Regions from separate parts of the Arthrobacter sp. JUb115 genome, predicted to be linked through region 2. Evidence: riboswitches for the same ligand, from Rfam matches in the RefSeq annotation. Region 2 holds a riboswitch; each other region holds the start of a gene.

Region 1 (5,122 bases), on a different contig from region 2:
GCCAACAGCTTCGAGTTCTTTCACTTCCTGGTTCAGGATGGTCGCGAACTCCCATGCGAGCTTTTCACGGCTCTGGTAGTGAGCGTCATACAAAGTGTCCACCATGGTCATCGGGCCAGGTAACGTCCACTTGATCTGCTTGTCAGTGAATGAACGAAGGGCCTTTGCGTCCTCGACAAAAACTGGCTTTTCACGTTCTACGGCACTAACGACGGTGGGGACGCTGGCGTCGTAGCGGTTGCGGATGCGCACGGTCTCGCGCTTCTCGAAGTCGACACCGCTCAGGTGCTCGATGAAGGTGGTGACGAAGTGCTGGCGGGACTGCTCGCCATCGGAAATGATGTCGATGCCGCGCTGGGCCTGCTCGAGGACCGCTGCGCGCATGGCGTCCTGTTGGCCCTCGCGCAATTGCGCGCCCTCAAGCTTCCAAGGGGACCAAAGCTTTTCAGGTTCGGCAAGCCATGACGGCTTGGGCAGGCTGCCGACAATTGACGTGGGGATAAGCGGGGAAGTCATAGGGGAATCTTTCTGGATCTTAGGCGACGGGTGTCGGGCAGGAAGCGGACCACTGATCGAGCAATTGGCGATTCGGGGTGATGAAATGCTCTTCGGTGAACTTGCCTTGGATCTTGCCCAATTGGGTTCGCTCTTCGCGGTCATAAAAGACACGGGTGGGGGAGAAGTCTTCGGCGTCTAAGCTCGGGTGGTACACGGAAGGAGCAGTCGAATTGGCGTTGTAGATCTCCGGACGGTAGATCTTCTGGAATGTCTCCATCGTGCTGATGAGGCTGATCAACTGAAGGTTCGTGTAATCGTTGAGCAGGTCGCCGCGGAAGTAGAAAGCCAGTGGCGCAACAGCGCCTGGCGGCATGAAGTAACGTACGCTCAAGCCCATTTTTCCGAAGTAAGCGTCGGTCAATGAATTTTCATCCTGCTGGTATTCCAAACCGAGCACTGGATGGCTGTTGCCGGTGCGGAAATAGGTCTTGGAAGTCGAGACGCTGATGCACACCACCGGCAGCTGGGCAAAACGCTGACGGTAGGCCTGTGAGTTCAAAAAATGCTGGAAGAGCTGTCCGTGGAGATCGCCGAAATCTTCTGGAAGTACCGGAACTCCGCTGTCATTGCACGAAGCTGGAAGCACCACGCTGAAGTCGTAATCGCGCACATAAGAAGAAAAATTATTGCCGACCATGCCCTGGGACCGAGTGCCGGTGAGTTTATCCACGATCGTGGTTTCAAGCACTTCTAAAAGGGGAAATTGCTGGCCGGTATTATCGGCAGAAAAATGCACATTTGCGGAAATGATTTCCAATTCAAGAGAATAGCGGTCACCCTGGGGATTGTCCCAGTGAGCCAAGGAATTGAAGCGACGGTTGATCATCGTCAGGGCATTGCGCAAGTTCTCTTCGCGGCGCTCTCCGCGTGCCAAATTAGCGAAGTTCGTGGTGGTGCGCGAATTTGTCGAAGGGGAGTAATTCTCGTCGAATCTGGTGGTGTTAATGCTGAAATTTAATGCGTCTGCCATGATGGCCAATCTGTATTTGGGAGGCCTGGGCAGGCCGAGGGAAAGTCGTTGCGTCAATCATGCAGGGTGATTCTTGATATCGGGTAACTCGATATAACTATGGATTGATATAGACTCTGGCTATGGTTCAGGGAACAAATGGATTGACGCTGCAGCAACTTCGTTATTTCGTGGCGGTCGCCTCCGAGGGGTCCATCTCGGCTGCCGCCGACCTCATTTACGTCGCGCAGCCCAGCATGTCCTCGGCGATGAAGGAACTTGAATCGCGGGTGGGGCGCACCTTGCTGGTGCGCTCGGCCAGGGGAGTGACGCTCACCGCCGAAGGCGCAGAATTCCTCGGCTATGCCCGGCAGGTGCTCGAGCAGGTGGAGCTTCTTGAACATCGATATCTCGGCCGGCCCTCCGCCCGGCGGCTGCTGGGCGTCTCCACCCAGCACTACTCCTTTTCGGTGGATGCCTTCGTGCGGATGGTGCAGGCCAGCGGGGCCGAGGAGTACCAGTTTTCGCTCCGCGAGACGCGCACCGAACAGATCATCGAGGACGTGCGCACGCTGCGCAGCGACATCGGGATCCTGTACCGCAACGACTTCAACCGGAAGGTCATCGACAAGTTGCTGCGCGAATCGCGGCTGGTCTTCCACCCGCTGTTCCTGGCCGATCCGCACATTTTCATCTCGCGCAGCAACCCGCTGGCCACCCGAACCCAGGTCACGCTCGAGGACCTCGAAGACCTGCCCCGGCTGACCTTCGACCAGGGGGCGAACAACTCGTTCTACTTCGCCGAAGAGGTGCTCTCCACGCGCTCCAGCCAACGCGAAATCCAGGTCTCGGACCGCGCCACCATCTTCAACCTCATGATCGGCTTGGGCGGGTACACGATCTCCACCGGCATCATCAGCGATGAGCTGGACCCCTCCATCGTGGCCATCCCGCTGGCCATCGAGGAGCGCATCGAAATCGGCTGGATCGACCACGCCGCCATCCCGCTCACCGACCAGGCCCAGCGCTACCTGCAAGAAGTGCGAACGGTGGTCGCCAGCTTCGGGGTAGAAGTGCTCGGCTGAGCCGCCAGCAGCGTAACCCCCGGTCATCGAGCACCGGCACATCGTCACAAACTTCCAGCAAAACCCCTGCATCACGCCGATTCATCTCAAAAGGTCGCGTCATAAAGTGCTGCCGGCCACCGCGTCATCATGACAACGAGAAGTCATATGAAGCGTGGCGGCCTTGTATGAAGCCGGGCGCCGGATACCGCTTGCGCCGTTTGCGGCAGATAGCCAACCATGGAAGAACAACAAACCATCAAGAGCGACTAAGAGATCTGGCTCGTTGACGTCGCAGCAACCATCGGGAAACCGAAAGGTGCTAATGCCAGGAACGATGGAGCAGTTCCGAACGCGTTTTTGCGTACTGTGCTTCGTGCCGCCGCACGATGCCAATCGGTGCACTCCCTCGCAGAGAATCGAGGAGGAGCTATGAGCCAGGAAACCGACGCGGTGCACGCAGGGTACCGCCCGAGCGGAGACTTCCGCCCGATGCTGCCGCCGCTGCACAATTCCGCGGCCTACCAATTCGCATCGCACGCCGAAGCGGTGGAGAAGTTCGCGCTGCGCCAGGCCGGCTTCACCTACTCGCGCACCGGCAACCCCACCGTTTCGATTCTCGAACAGCGCGTGGCCGCTTTGGAAGGCGGGGCCCACGCGGTGGCCACCGCCACCGGGCAGGCTGCCGTGGCCCTGTCCCTGCTGGCCCTGACCCAGGGTCCCAAGCACATCGTGGCCTCCTCCTCGCTCTATGGCGGCACCGTGGACCTGTTCACCGACACCTTCGCGGACTTCGGCATCCGCATCAGCTTTGTCGACCAGGCCGATCCGTCCGCTTGGGCCGCTGCCATTGAGTCGGACACCCGGGCGTTCTTCCTGGAGTCGGTCTCCAACCCGCTGTGCACCGTGGCCGATCTGCCCGCCATCGCGGCCATCGCCCACGAGCACAACATCCCGGTGGTGGTCGACAACACCCTGGCCACCCCGCTGAATGTGCGCCCGCTGGATTTGGGGGCGGACATCGTGGTGCACTCGGCCACCAAGGGCCTGGCCGGACACGGCTCGGTGCTCGGTGGGGTCGTGGTGGACTCGGGGAAATTCGACTTCTCCGATGCCGCCCGCTGGCCACAGATCGCCGCCCCGCGGGTGCGTCTGAACAACACCTCGCTGCTTGAGCGCCACGGACCGGCCGCCTACGCGATGCTGGTGCGCTCCAAGTTCCTGCACGACCTGGGCCCGACCCTGGCCCCGGCCAGCGCCCAGGGAATCCTGGCCGGAATCGAAACCCTGCCGGTGCGCGCCGCCCACGTGCAGCGCAGCGTCACCAGGCTGATCGACGCGCTTGCCGAGTATCCGGGCATTGCCGCCATCCACCACCCTTCGCTGCCCGAGCACCCCAGCCACGAGCTGGCCCGGGCGCTGGCGCCGAAGGGCACCGGCTGCGTGCTGGCCATCGAGCTGGCCCACCCATCCCTGGTTTCCCCGGTGATCGACGGGCTCAAGCTGATTTCCCTGGCCGCGAATGTGGGGGACACCCGCGCCATGGTCTCCCACCCGGCCACCATGACGCACTGCCGGCTCTCCGCACAACAGCTGGCCGACGCCGGCCTGAACACCTCCACCCTGCGCCTGTCGGTGGGATTGGAAGACCCCGCCGACCTGCTCGCAGATATCACCCAATCGCTGGATCTTGCATTGGCCGCAACCCAGGCCACCGCCGGCACCAAGGAAGTGAGTTTCGCATGAGCGGCTTCAACACCCTGGCCGTGCACGCCGGCCAGCACAAGGATCCGCACACCGGTGCGGTGATCCCGCCGATCTACCAGACCAGCACCTTCATCCAGGACGGCATCAACGTGCTGCGCGCCGGGCACGAGTACTCGCGCGGCTCGAACCCCACCCGCAACGGGTTCGAATCCCAGCTCACCGCGCTGGAAGGCGGCGCCGCCGGCTTCTCCTTCGCTTCGGGCATCGCCGCCGAAGACGCCCTGCTGCGCGCAGTGCTTCAGCCGGGCGACCACATCATCCTGGGCGCCGACGGCTACGGCGGCACCAACCGGCTGATCTCCAAGCTGCACAGCAAATGGGGGATCACCTCTTCCGCGGTGGACATCACCAACCTGGATGCGGTGCGCGCCGCGGTGCGCCCGAACACCGCGCTGCTCTGGGTGGAGACCCCGTCCAACCCGCTGCTGGGCATCGCCGACCTGGCCGGCTGGGCCGCCATTGCCGCCGAGCACGGCGCCCTGCTGGTGGTGGACAACACCTTCGCCACCCCGTACCTGCAGCGGCCGCTGGATTTCGGCGCCCACGCGGTGGTCCATTCCACCACCAAGTACATCGGCGGGCACTCCGACGTGCTCGGTGGCGCGGTCATCGTGGCAGACTACCTGCACCGCGGGCAGAGCCTGGCCGAAGCCGTCGGCTACCAGCAGTTCGCCGGGGGAGCGGTCTCCGGTCCGCAGGATTCCTACCTGGCCGCCCGCGGGCTGAAGACCCTGGGCCTGCGCATGGAACGCCACTGCGCCACCGCAACCACTCTGGCCCGCTG
Region 2 (5,122 bases):
GGGTCTTCGCGCCTACGGCCAGGGCCTCGTCCAGCACGGTAGGCAGGTCATCGTGCTTGCGGAAAACCTCCACCAGATCCGGGGTCTCCGGCAGATCGGCCAGCGACTTGTACACCGGCTGGCCCAGGATCTCATCGAGTACCGGGTTGATGAAATACACCTTGTACTTGGAAGATGAGAGCAGGTAGGTAGCCACGAAATAGCTGGCGCGCGATGGCTTGTTCGAGGCACCGACAATGGCGATGGACTTGGTGTCGCGCAGGATCTCCAGGCGCTGTGCGGCTCCAGGGCCTTCCCAAGCGGTATCAACGGCAGTCATTAGATTGCTCCCTTCGAAGCGGTTGGCAATGCGCAGGCGGAACCGTCATAGGCCGGAGCCTCGAACCCTGCGGCGGAAGCGGCAATCGCTTCCTGCGAAGCGGCCAGCGCCTGGTCCAGATCCCAGAGGATGTCCTCGACATCTTCCAGTCCTACCGACAGCCGGATCAGATCTTCTGGCACGCCAGCGGAGACCAGCTGCTCGGCGCTCAGCTGCTGGTGGGTGGTGGAGGCCGGGTGCAGCACCAGGGTGCGGGCATCGCCGATGTTGGCCAGGTGGCTGGCCAGCTGCAGGGCTTCGATGAACTTCGAGCCAGCTTCGCGCCCGCCCTTCACTCCGAAGCTGAAGACCGAGCCGACGCCCATGGGCAGCAGCTCCTTGGCCTGCGCGTGCTGCGGGTGGGATTCCAGGCCGGCATAGTTCACGTAGGTCACGCGCTCATCGGCCTGCAACCAGGCCGCGACCTGCTTCGCATTGGACAGGTGGTTGTCCATGCGCTGCGGCAAGGTCTCCAGGCCCTGGAGCAGCTGGAATGCGGACTGGGCCGGCAGGGCCGGTCCGAAGTCGCGCAGCTGCTCGCTGCGCAGCTTGGTCAGGAAGCCGTACTCGCCGAAGTTGTCCCACCAGGAGACGTTGCCGTAGCTGGCTACCGGTTCGGTCATGGTGGGGAACTTGCCGTTGCCCCAGTTGAACTTGCCCGACTCGATGACCACGCCGCCCAGGGTGGTGCCGTGCCCGCCGATGAACTTGGTAGCCGAGTGGATCACGATGTCCGCGCCGTGCTCGATAGGGCGCAGGATGTACGGGGGAGTGAGCGTCGAATCGACCACCAGCGGGAGATTGTGGCGGTGCGCCACCTCGGCCAGGCCCTTCAGGTCAGCGATGTCGCCGGACGGGTTGGCCACAACTTCGGTGTAGACGGCCTTGGTGTTCTCCTGGATCGCCGCTTCGAAGTCGGCGGGATCATTGGAGTCGATGAAAGTGGTGTTGATGCCGAAGCGGCGCAGCGAGACATCCAGCTGGGTGATGGTGCCGCCATAGAGCTTGGAGGATGCCACGATGTGGTCGCCTGCCTGGGCCAAGGCCGCGAAGGTGACGAATTCCGCGGCCATGCCCGAGCCGGTGGCTACCGCTCCGATGCCGCCTTCCAGCGAAGCCATGCGCTCTTCGAAAGCCGCCACGGTCGGGTTGCCGATACGCGAGTAGATGTTGCCGTACTTTTGCAGGGCAAAGAGGTTGGCCGCATCGTCAGCGTCCTTGAAAACGAACGAAGTGGTCTGGTAGATCGGCACTGCGCGTGAGCCGTGCTCGGCATCGGGGGTGCCTCCGGCATGCAATGCGCGGGTGCGGAAACCAAACTTGTGATCTGCCATGGTGGCTTACGACTCCTTGTCGACTGGGGTTTCGCGTGCACCGCAGGGCGGGCCGCGATCGAGGCAGGAATCCCGGAATCAATGTCGCTTCCTGCCGTGGTCCAACGGGTAAGCGGCTGCATCGTTTCTGGCGGTAGCACCGTATCCACCGGATGTGGCAGGTTGCTGCGGCGTCATCGAACCAGATCTCTCAGCCGCTCGGGATGGTGTAATAATCTTCGCAACATGACCGTTCGTGACCCAACTATGAGTCGTAACGTTGCGTATTGGAGCTGATATCGGAGATTCTTCGATACCTGTTGCCCCGGTTAGGCTGGATTCATGGATACTTCTCTGGCATTGGTTCGACACGGGCAGACAGACTGGAACCTTGCAGGACGCTTGCAGGGACGAACCGATATTCCGTTGAACGATACCGGGCGCGAACAGGCTCGCGAGGTCGGACGCAGGCTCATCGGCCAGAATTGGTCGCTGGTACTTGCTTCACCCTTGGAACGTGCCCAGGAAACTGCCGCGCTGATTGCCCAGCAGATCGGGGCTGAGACGGGGAACGCTGTTCCGGAACTCATTGAACGCGGCTTCGGCCCGCTGGAAGGCCGGATCATGGCCGAGGTCAGCGAAGCGGAATCGGCTGCTGCCAAGGACCTGCGTGAGCCGCGTGCCCAGATCTTGAGCCGTGCAGTGCCAGCGCTGCTGGACTTGGCCAGCAGGCATGCCGGGCGCAAGGTCATGATTGTCAGCCATGGGGCCACCATGCGCACCATCCGCGACGCATTGGCCGGAACCACGGATCCCCAAGGCGTGGAAAATGGCGAAATGCTCCACTTGGACTTGATCCGCCTTGAGCAGATCGCCAGCGAATTGGATCTGGTGGCATTCTAGGAATCCATGGGGTCTCTGCGAGAAGTAAATTTTTTTTCGTTCACGCCTCACAAAATGGTCTCCTCGTACGTTTACATGGTGAGAAGCCATGAAGGCGCAAGAATTCCAGGAGAGCCATGCAAGCACCGTTCGAGCGGATAGTCCAGGACTATGGACTGAACGTCCTGCGCGTTTGCCGTGCCCTGCTTGATGAGCATCGCGCGCAAGACGCCTGGTCCGAAACGTTCCTTGCCGCGCTCAAGGCGTACCCGCAACTGCCGGAGGACGCCAATGTCCTGGCATGGCTAGTGCGTATTGCCCGGAACAAAGCCATTGACGAGTTGCGCAGGAACAAGCCGGAAATCCTCATCGGCCAAGACGTGGACAGCCTGGCCCCATCAGCCCAACGGCCGGATCTGCAGTTGGAAAACCTGCAGCTGTGGCATGAGGTGAACCAGCTTCCTGGCACGCAGCGGCAGGTGGTGGCCTACCGCTACCTGGGCGGAATGAGCTACGCGCAAATTGCCGGAATCCTTTCCGGCACCGAAGCTGCCGCCCGGCGTTCGGGCGCCGATGGGATCAAGAATCTGCGGGCCCGGATGGATGACCAAGAACTATGGCGGGAGCAGCCATGAACGGAAAAAATTATCGGCAGCAGGCTACGGCCGCTGAAGCGCAAGTCCTCGACTCGCTGCAGGACCGGCTCGTTGAACGGGCCCGTGCACGGGAACTTGTTGATGTTGCCTATCGCGTGGTCGATAGCCCCGTGGGGGCCTTGCTGCTGGCCAGCACCGATGCCGGGCTGGTCCGGGTCGCTTTTGAATCCGAAGGCCATGACCGGATTCTGGAGGTGCTCTCGGAAAAGCTCAGCCCGCGGATCCTGCGCGACAAGTCGAGCCTGGATGGTGCCGCCCGGCAACTGGAGGAGTATTTCGCGGGCCAGCGGCATGGCTTCGATCTTCCGGTGGACTTGCAACTCTCCACCGAGTTCCGCCGCCAGGTGCAGCTGGAACTGGGTCAAATCGATTACGGGCATACCCTGAGCTACGCCCAGCTGGCGCAGCAGATCGGCAAGCCGAAGGCGGTGCGGGCCGTCGGTTCAGCCTGCGCCACCAACCCGATTCCCATCGTGCTGCCCTGCCATCGGGTGCTGCGCACCGATGGTTCATTGGGCGGCTACCTGGGAGGCTTGGAAGCCAAGTCCGAGCTGCTGAAGCTGGAGAACCCGGACTTCGCCAGCGGCGCCGCGACGCTGTTCTGACGGGCAGTTCCCGCATGAAACAAGTGCTGGGCTGCTGCCTCCCTTGCGGGAAGCAGCAGCCCAGCACTAATTGCTACGGGCTTGCAGCCCAGCAGCTGCTACTTGCTGCGCAGTTCGAAGCGATCTGCGTCCATGAGCTTGGCCCAAGCGGAGGCGAAGTCATTGACGAACTTCTCCTTGGCATCATCCGAAGCGTAAACCTCGGCCAGTGCACGCAGCTCGGAGTTGGCACCGAAGACCAGATCCACGCGGCTACCGGTCCAGCGGCCATCGGTGGTGGTGTAGGTCTGCTCGTCAGCGGACGGGGTCCATTCCAACCCCAGCTCCAGCAGGTTCGCGAAGAAGTCGTTGGTCAACGCGCCTGGGGTGTCGGTGAAGACGCCCAAGTTGGAGCCGTCCCAGTTATTGCCGATGACGCGCAGTCCACCGAGCAGTACGGTCGCTTCCGGTGCCGAGAGGCCCAGCAGATTCGCGCGGTCGATCAGCAGGTACTCGCTAGGCAGCTTGACGAAGCCCGAGTCGTAGTTGCGGAATCCGTCGGAAACTGGTTCCAGCCATGCGAACTGGTCAACGTCGGTTTGCTCCTGGGTTGCGTCTACGCGGCCCGGGGTGAATGGAACCTCGACCTGCTGGCCAGCTGCCAGGGCTGCCTGCTCGACTCCGACGTTGCCGGCTAGGACAACGACGTCCGCGAAGGAAGCCTTGATCCCGGAAGTGGCGTTGAAGTTGTCAACAATCTCTTCCAGCTTGGCAATTACCGGTTTGAGCTGCTCAGGCTGGTTCACGCTCCAGGAGACCTGTGGTTCCAGGCGGATGCGGCCGCCGTTAACGCCGCCGCGCTTATCCGAGGTGCGGAAGGTCGAAGCGGCCTTCCAAGCCGTGGATACCAGCTGCTGGACGGTCAGTCCCGAATCGTTGATCAGGGCTTTAAGTGCGGCAACTTCAGTTGCACCCAAGGTGGTCTGCGGAGCTGCTGGCAGTGGATCCTGCCAGAGCAGGTCCTCAGCGGGAACCTCTGGGCCGAAGTAGCGGGACTTCGGGCCCATGTCACGGTGGGTCAGCTTGAACCATGCGCGGGCGAAGGCGTCTGCGAACTGGTCTGGGTTCTCCTTGAAGTTCTTGGAGATCGGGCCGTAGACCGGGTCGAAGCGCAGGGCCAGGTCGCTGGTAAGCATGCGTGGCTCGCGGTGTTCCAAGGTCTCGAATGCAGGCTGGACCAAGCCGGCTCCGCCATTGTTGACCGGGCGCCACTGCTTGGCGCCTGCTGGGGATTCGAACAGTTCCCATTCGTAGGCGAAGAGGATGTGG
Region 3 (5,122 bases), on a different contig from region 2:
CCCCGGCACCGAAGGCCATGATGGCGCTGACCCAGACCTTGGGGATCTTCAGCCACCAGGCCGCGCCAGATCCCAGCAGCAGGGCCGAGCCGGCCACAGTGCCCCACAGCAAAGCCTGCATCGAAGCGAACATGGCACCCACTATAGCCAGCAATTCGCTGGCTTAGTAGGTGCCATATGAGTTCTGACTGGGACTAACCCTCGGTGGACATGTTATTGAAGCGCGAGTAGTGGCCCTGGAAGGCCACGGTGATGGTCTTGGTCGGACCGGCACGGTGCTTCGCGATAATCACGTCAGCTTCGCCCGGACGGTTTTCCTTGTCGTAGACGTCATCACGGTGCAGCAAAATCACCATGTCGGCGTCCTGCTCAATCGAGCCCGATTCGCGCAGGTCCGAAACCATTGGCTTCTTGTCGGTACGCTGCTCGGAACCACGGTTCAGCTGCGACAGCGCAATCAACGGAACGTCGAGTTCCTTGGCGAGCAGCTTGAGGTTACGCGAGAACTCGGAAACTTCCTGCTGGCGCGATTCCACGCGCTTGCCCGAGCTCATCAGCTGCAGGTAGTCCAGGATGATCATGCGCAGCTCATTGCGCTGCTTGAGGCGACGGCACTTGGCACGGATTTCCATCATGGACATGTTCGGCGAATCATCAATGAACAACGGGGCTTCGTTCAGCCGGCCCATGGTCGTGGCGATCTTGGTCCACTGTGCGTCTTCCACCGAGCCCTTGCGCAGATCCTGGAGCTGGATGGATGCTTCGGCCGAGAGCAGGCGCATCGCAATTTCATTGCGGCCCATTTCCAAGGAGAAGAACACGGTGGCCATATTGTGCTTGATGGCAGCAGAACGGGCGAAGTCCAGCGCGAAGGTTGACTTGCCCACCGCAGGACGGGCGGCGATGATGATCATCTGGCCGCCCTTCAGGCCCTGGGTCAGCTCGTCGAATTCATAGAATCCGGTGGGCACACCGGTAATGCCATCGCCCGCGTTGGCCGCGTTCTCGATTTCATCAACGGTGTCTTCGATGATGTCCGAAAGTCGCACATAGTCTTCACTGCTGCGGTTCTCGGCCACCTTGTAGACCTCTGCCTGGGCTTCGTTGACGATTGCGTCAACTTCACCATCTGGCGAGTAGCCCATCTGGACAATACGCGTTCCAGCGTCAACCAATCGGCGCAGCACGGCGCGTTCGCGCACGATTTCTGCGTAGTACCCGGCGTTGGCTGCAGTTGGAACCTGCTGGATGAGATTGTGAAGGTAGGCGGCGCCACCAATGCGCGAGATTTCGCCGCGCTTGGTCAGCAAGTCGGCTACGGTGACCGCATCGGCTGGTTCGCCACGACCGTAGAGGTCGACAATCGCCTCGTAAATTGATTCGTGGGAGGGACGGTAGAAGTCGGTGCCGCGAATGGATTCAACGACGTCAGCAATGGCGTCCTTGGAGAGCATCATGCCACCGAGGACCGACATCTCGGCCTCGATATCCTGTGGCGGCTTGCGCCCTGCGTCGGAATCTCGTCCTTCGTAAACCGGCTCAGCACTCATTGCAGACACTTCCATCCCCTATTGACCCGCTGGGAAAAATTATCCTTGCCTCATGGCAACGCTTCATCGTGTCAGTCGATACGGACATTTGGATGTCAGGCGCCTGTGGATATTTCTCTCCCGAACCCAACACTAGGGCTGTTATTAACAGGCGTAAACCTCATTATCCACAGAATATGTGGATAACACTCCTCTACCTGTGGAGTTCCCTGTTCACAGTCTGGGGAGAACTCTGTGGATTACCCCACTCTACGTATCATTAATATCTGTTGACTTGGTTGTTTGTATTCGCACACCTGTGGACAGAAACTTAATTCATTGAAGCTCACGCCAACCGACCCAAGGTTATCAACACCCTTAATCGCCCAGTTCCCGGGGTTTTTCACCCTTTGTACACATTTGCCCACGTCTTGTCCACAGTTTTGTGGATAACCTTGTGGATACTGGTGAATTTACAAAACCCTAAGTCACCGTGGATTAAATTCGCCAGCAAGGCCGGATCTTCCAGTAGTCCACAATCGGCTAGGGTTTCTGCGTTCGGGGGCGGTGGATAACTTAATGTGTGCAACGACTCGGCGGGCGAACCTGGATCAGCGACTGGGCTGCCGGCGCACTCTCGCCACTTCGCGTCCGCGACGCGCGCCAGTGAAGACCCCATAAAGCGCCGGTTTCATTTGTGATGCGCAGCCTTTGCATGGCTCGGAAACCCCATCCGAGGGTTGCCGGCAATTCGCTGCCACTCTGGTCCAGCGTGCAGCGAGGATCCATGAGCTACCTGCGCGGTTCTGTTCGACGACCCAGGCGGGTGGCGGATATGGCGAGTTCAAGGTTTCTCGCGACAGATACTTTGATGACGAGGTTATCGCCAAATGCCTGGGGCAGCTGGCCCAAGATGGCAGGCCATGAGATTGCCAGCCATCTTGCCACGTCTTCAGGGTGGCGAGAGAGAACGGGCATTGCCGGTGTCGAGGGCTGCGGGGAACGGCTCAACCCGCCTAACCGGAATTCAAAAAGCTCCGGCCAGATCGATGATTTGATCTGGCCGGAGCTTTGGAAGATGCGAAGCGCTTATACGAGCTCAGGAATCGGCAGCGAATGGAACCGCGAATCATGGAAGATCTGTGGCGAGTGCTCGGAGGTGCGGTGCCCGTGGACTTCCATCAGGACTACCCAGTGATCCCCCGCTTCGACCTCGTTGTAGATCGAAGTCTCCAGCCACAACGTGGAGTCGTTGACGAAGAGCGCGCCCTGGTCCGAGGAATAGGTATCGATTCCGCGGAACCGGTCGCCATTTTTCGACGCAATCTGAGCGCAGACACCATCATTGCGTTCGCTCAGCACTGAGACGCCAATGCGGCCAGCTTCGCGCAGCTTTGGCCAAGTGTTCGAGGACTTCTGCACGGCGAACATCACCAGTGCAGGTTCGAGGGAAACTCCCACGGTAAACGATGAAGCGACAATTCCGGTCTTCACGCCATCCAGTTCTGCACAGAGGGCGGCTACCCCTGATGGATGCTGAGCGAAAACCTTGCGCAGGGTCAACGGGTCAAGTTCAAGATTCAATGACATGGCTCGATTCCTTTGGGTCTTGCCCACCGCGCAGTAGCCTGCAAGCATTGGCTTCTCGTTACTCGAAGCCGCTTGGGCTGAAGTTCCGCGCCGTGTGCGGTACTTGTTCCAGCACATTTTGCGTGGAACCGAATCCTCACCTGGAGCACCCCACTACCGTTGAGAGGGTTGCCGATCAGCAAGCCAGGGCTTATAGCTGATGCTCTTGATTCTGTTTAAAACGATATGGCTCATGACGAACAGCCGTCAAACATTTCACTTCGCAAATCGCAATATTCGACGCAATATTCGATCCAAGGCCCCGCCAGAAGTCCTTGGGCAGTCTTTTATTCGCCATACGCCGCGCTTCTTGAACGCTTCGGCCCCATGATCGCAGCAGGCTTCCGCCGCTCTTGATTCGGCAGAACACTAACTCCTCCCCTGGGCTCGGGGCCCTGGCGCGAATTCCCTACCGCCCACCGTAATGAAACTTGGTTTCCCGGCATGACGCTGAGGTTCATGCCACTATTGGTCATGGAGTGCATTGAGTCACACTCCTGCTTATTGTTCTCCGTAACCATCGATGACGATTGAGGAATAGCCACACCATGGTAGAGATTCAGGCAAACCATTCAGAATTGACCCCACTGCGTTTCTTGGAACGCACAGCCGAGGCCTATCCGAAGAAGACCGCCGTCATCCATGGAACTCGCAGCTTCTCCTATGAAGAATTCGAAGCACGGGTGCACCGCTTTGCCCAGGCGCTGAAGGCTCGCATTGAGCCGGGCGACCGCGTGGCCGTGCTGGCACCGAATACTCCCGAAATGCTCATGGCGCATTACGCCGTACCGCTGGCAGGCGCAGTCCTCGTTGCCCTGAACACCCGACTCTCGGCCCACGAGCTGCAATACATCATTGATCATTCTGCTGCCAAGCTGATGCTTGCCGACACAGAGCTGCTGGAAAACACGAAGACCCTGCGCCGCGATAACCCAACGCTGGAGGCGCTCATCGAGATCACCGATGACCAGTACGCCGGAGAACGTCCGGACGTGCCCGTGGACGCCACCTTGGACGAGCTAATCGCACAAGCCTCGGATGAAAGACTTCCCTACGCCATCGCCGACGAGCGGGCTCCGATCACTCTCAATTACACTTCGGGCACCACCGGCAAGCCGAAGGGCGTGCTCTACTCGCACCGCGGCAGCTACCTGAACTCGTTGGGCGAAGCGCACCACCAGGGCTTCACGGCCAAGACCCGCTACTTGTGGACCCTGCCGATGTTCCACTGCAACGGCTGGTGCACTCCATGGGCCGTCACCGCAGCGGGAGGAACGCACCTGTGCCTGCGCGGCGTGCGCGAAGATTCCGTTTGGGATGCCATCGAGGATCTTGGAACCACCCACTTGTGCGGCGCTCCGACCGTCTGCTCAATCATCGCCGACTCCACCCGCGCCCACCAGCTCGATGCTCCACTGCGCATCACCACCGCAGGTGCTCCCCCGTCCCCGGCAATCATCTCCAAGCTGCAGAAGCTGGGCATCGAGGTAGTCCATGTATATGGCCTCACCGAGGTATACGGACCGTACACGGTGTGCGAGTACCAGGATGAGTGGGATGCCCTCGATGGCCCGGACCGGGCCGCGAAGCTCGCCCGCCAAGGCGTTGGCATGATTACCGCCGAGTCCGCACGCATTGTTGACGAGAACATGAACGATGTCCCGGCGGATGGACAGACCATGGGCGAAATCGTGCTGCGCGGCAATAACGTCATGATCGGCTACTACCGCGATGAAGCGGCCACTACCCAAGCTTTCCATGGCGGCTGGTTCCACACCGGCGATCTGGGTGTCATGCACCCGGATGGCTACATCCAGGTGCGCGACCGGTCCAAGGACATCATCATTTCCGGCGGCGAGAACATCTCCACCATCGAGGTGGAGCAAGCCCTCGCCTCGCACCCAGAGGTGCTGGACCTGGCCGTCATCGGCATCGCGGACGAGAAATGGGGCGAGCGTCCGGTG

The links. A riboswitch is a leader RNA that binds a small molecule or an ion and turns the genes downstream of it on or off. The one in region 2 is predicted to bind S-adenosylmethionine.
Region 1: another riboswitch for S-adenosylmethionine. It lies ahead of EDF61_RS02270 (O-acetylhomoserine aminocarboxypropyltransferase/cysteine synthase family protein); the one in region 2 lies ahead of EDF61_RS12735 (O-acetylhomoserine aminocarboxypropyltransferase/cysteine synthase family protein).
Region 3: another riboswitch for S-adenosylmethionine. It lies ahead of EDF61_RS08695 (flavin reductase family protein); the one in region 2 lies ahead of EDF61_RS12735 (O-acetylhomoserine aminocarboxypropyltransferase/cysteine synthase family protein).

The regions. Positions count from the first base shown of each region.
Region 1 covers NZ_SOBS01000001.1:487,079-492,200, reverse strand. Annotated here, with positions in the region: gene EDF61_RS02285 (methionine synthase) at 1-516, opposite strand, end outside; gene EDF61_RS02280 (DUF1852 domain-containing protein) at 536-1,528, opposite strand; gene EDF61_RS02275 (LysR family transcriptional regulator) at 1,651-2,592, shown strand; SAM riboswitch class I at 2,825-2,915, shown strand; gene EDF61_RS02270 (O-acetylhomoserine aminocarboxypropyltransferase/cysteine synthase family protein) at 3,004-4,317, shown strand; gene EDF61_RS02265 (cystathionine gamma-synthase) at 4,314-5,122, shown strand, end outside.
Region 2 covers NZ_SOBS01000007.1:5,209-10,330, forward strand. Annotated here, with positions in the region: gene EDF61_RS12730 (CoA-binding protein) at 1-319, opposite strand, end outside; gene EDF61_RS12735 (O-acetylhomoserine aminocarboxypropyltransferase/cysteine synthase family protein) at 319-1,692, opposite strand; SAM riboswitch class I at 1,808-1,902, opposite strand; gene EDF61_RS12740 (histidine phosphatase family protein) at 2,014-2,574, shown strand; gene EDF61_RS12745 (RNA polymerase sigma factor) at 2,691-3,188, shown strand; gene EDF61_RS12750 (methylated-DNA--[protein]-cysteine S-methyltransferase) at 3,185-3,814, shown strand; gene katG (catalase/peroxidase HPI) at 3,913-5,122, opposite strand, start outside.
Region 3 covers NZ_SOBS01000004.1:177,576-182,697, reverse strand. Annotated here, with positions in the region: gene EDF61_RS08705 (ZIP family metal transporter) at 1-133, opposite strand, end outside; gene dnaB (replicative DNA helicase) at 195-1,550, opposite strand; gene EDF61_RS08695 (flavin reductase family protein) at 2,619-3,119, opposite strand; SAM riboswitch class IV at 3,214-3,330, opposite strand; gene EDF61_RS08690 (long-chain-fatty-acid--CoA ligase) at 3,707-5,122, shown strand, end outside.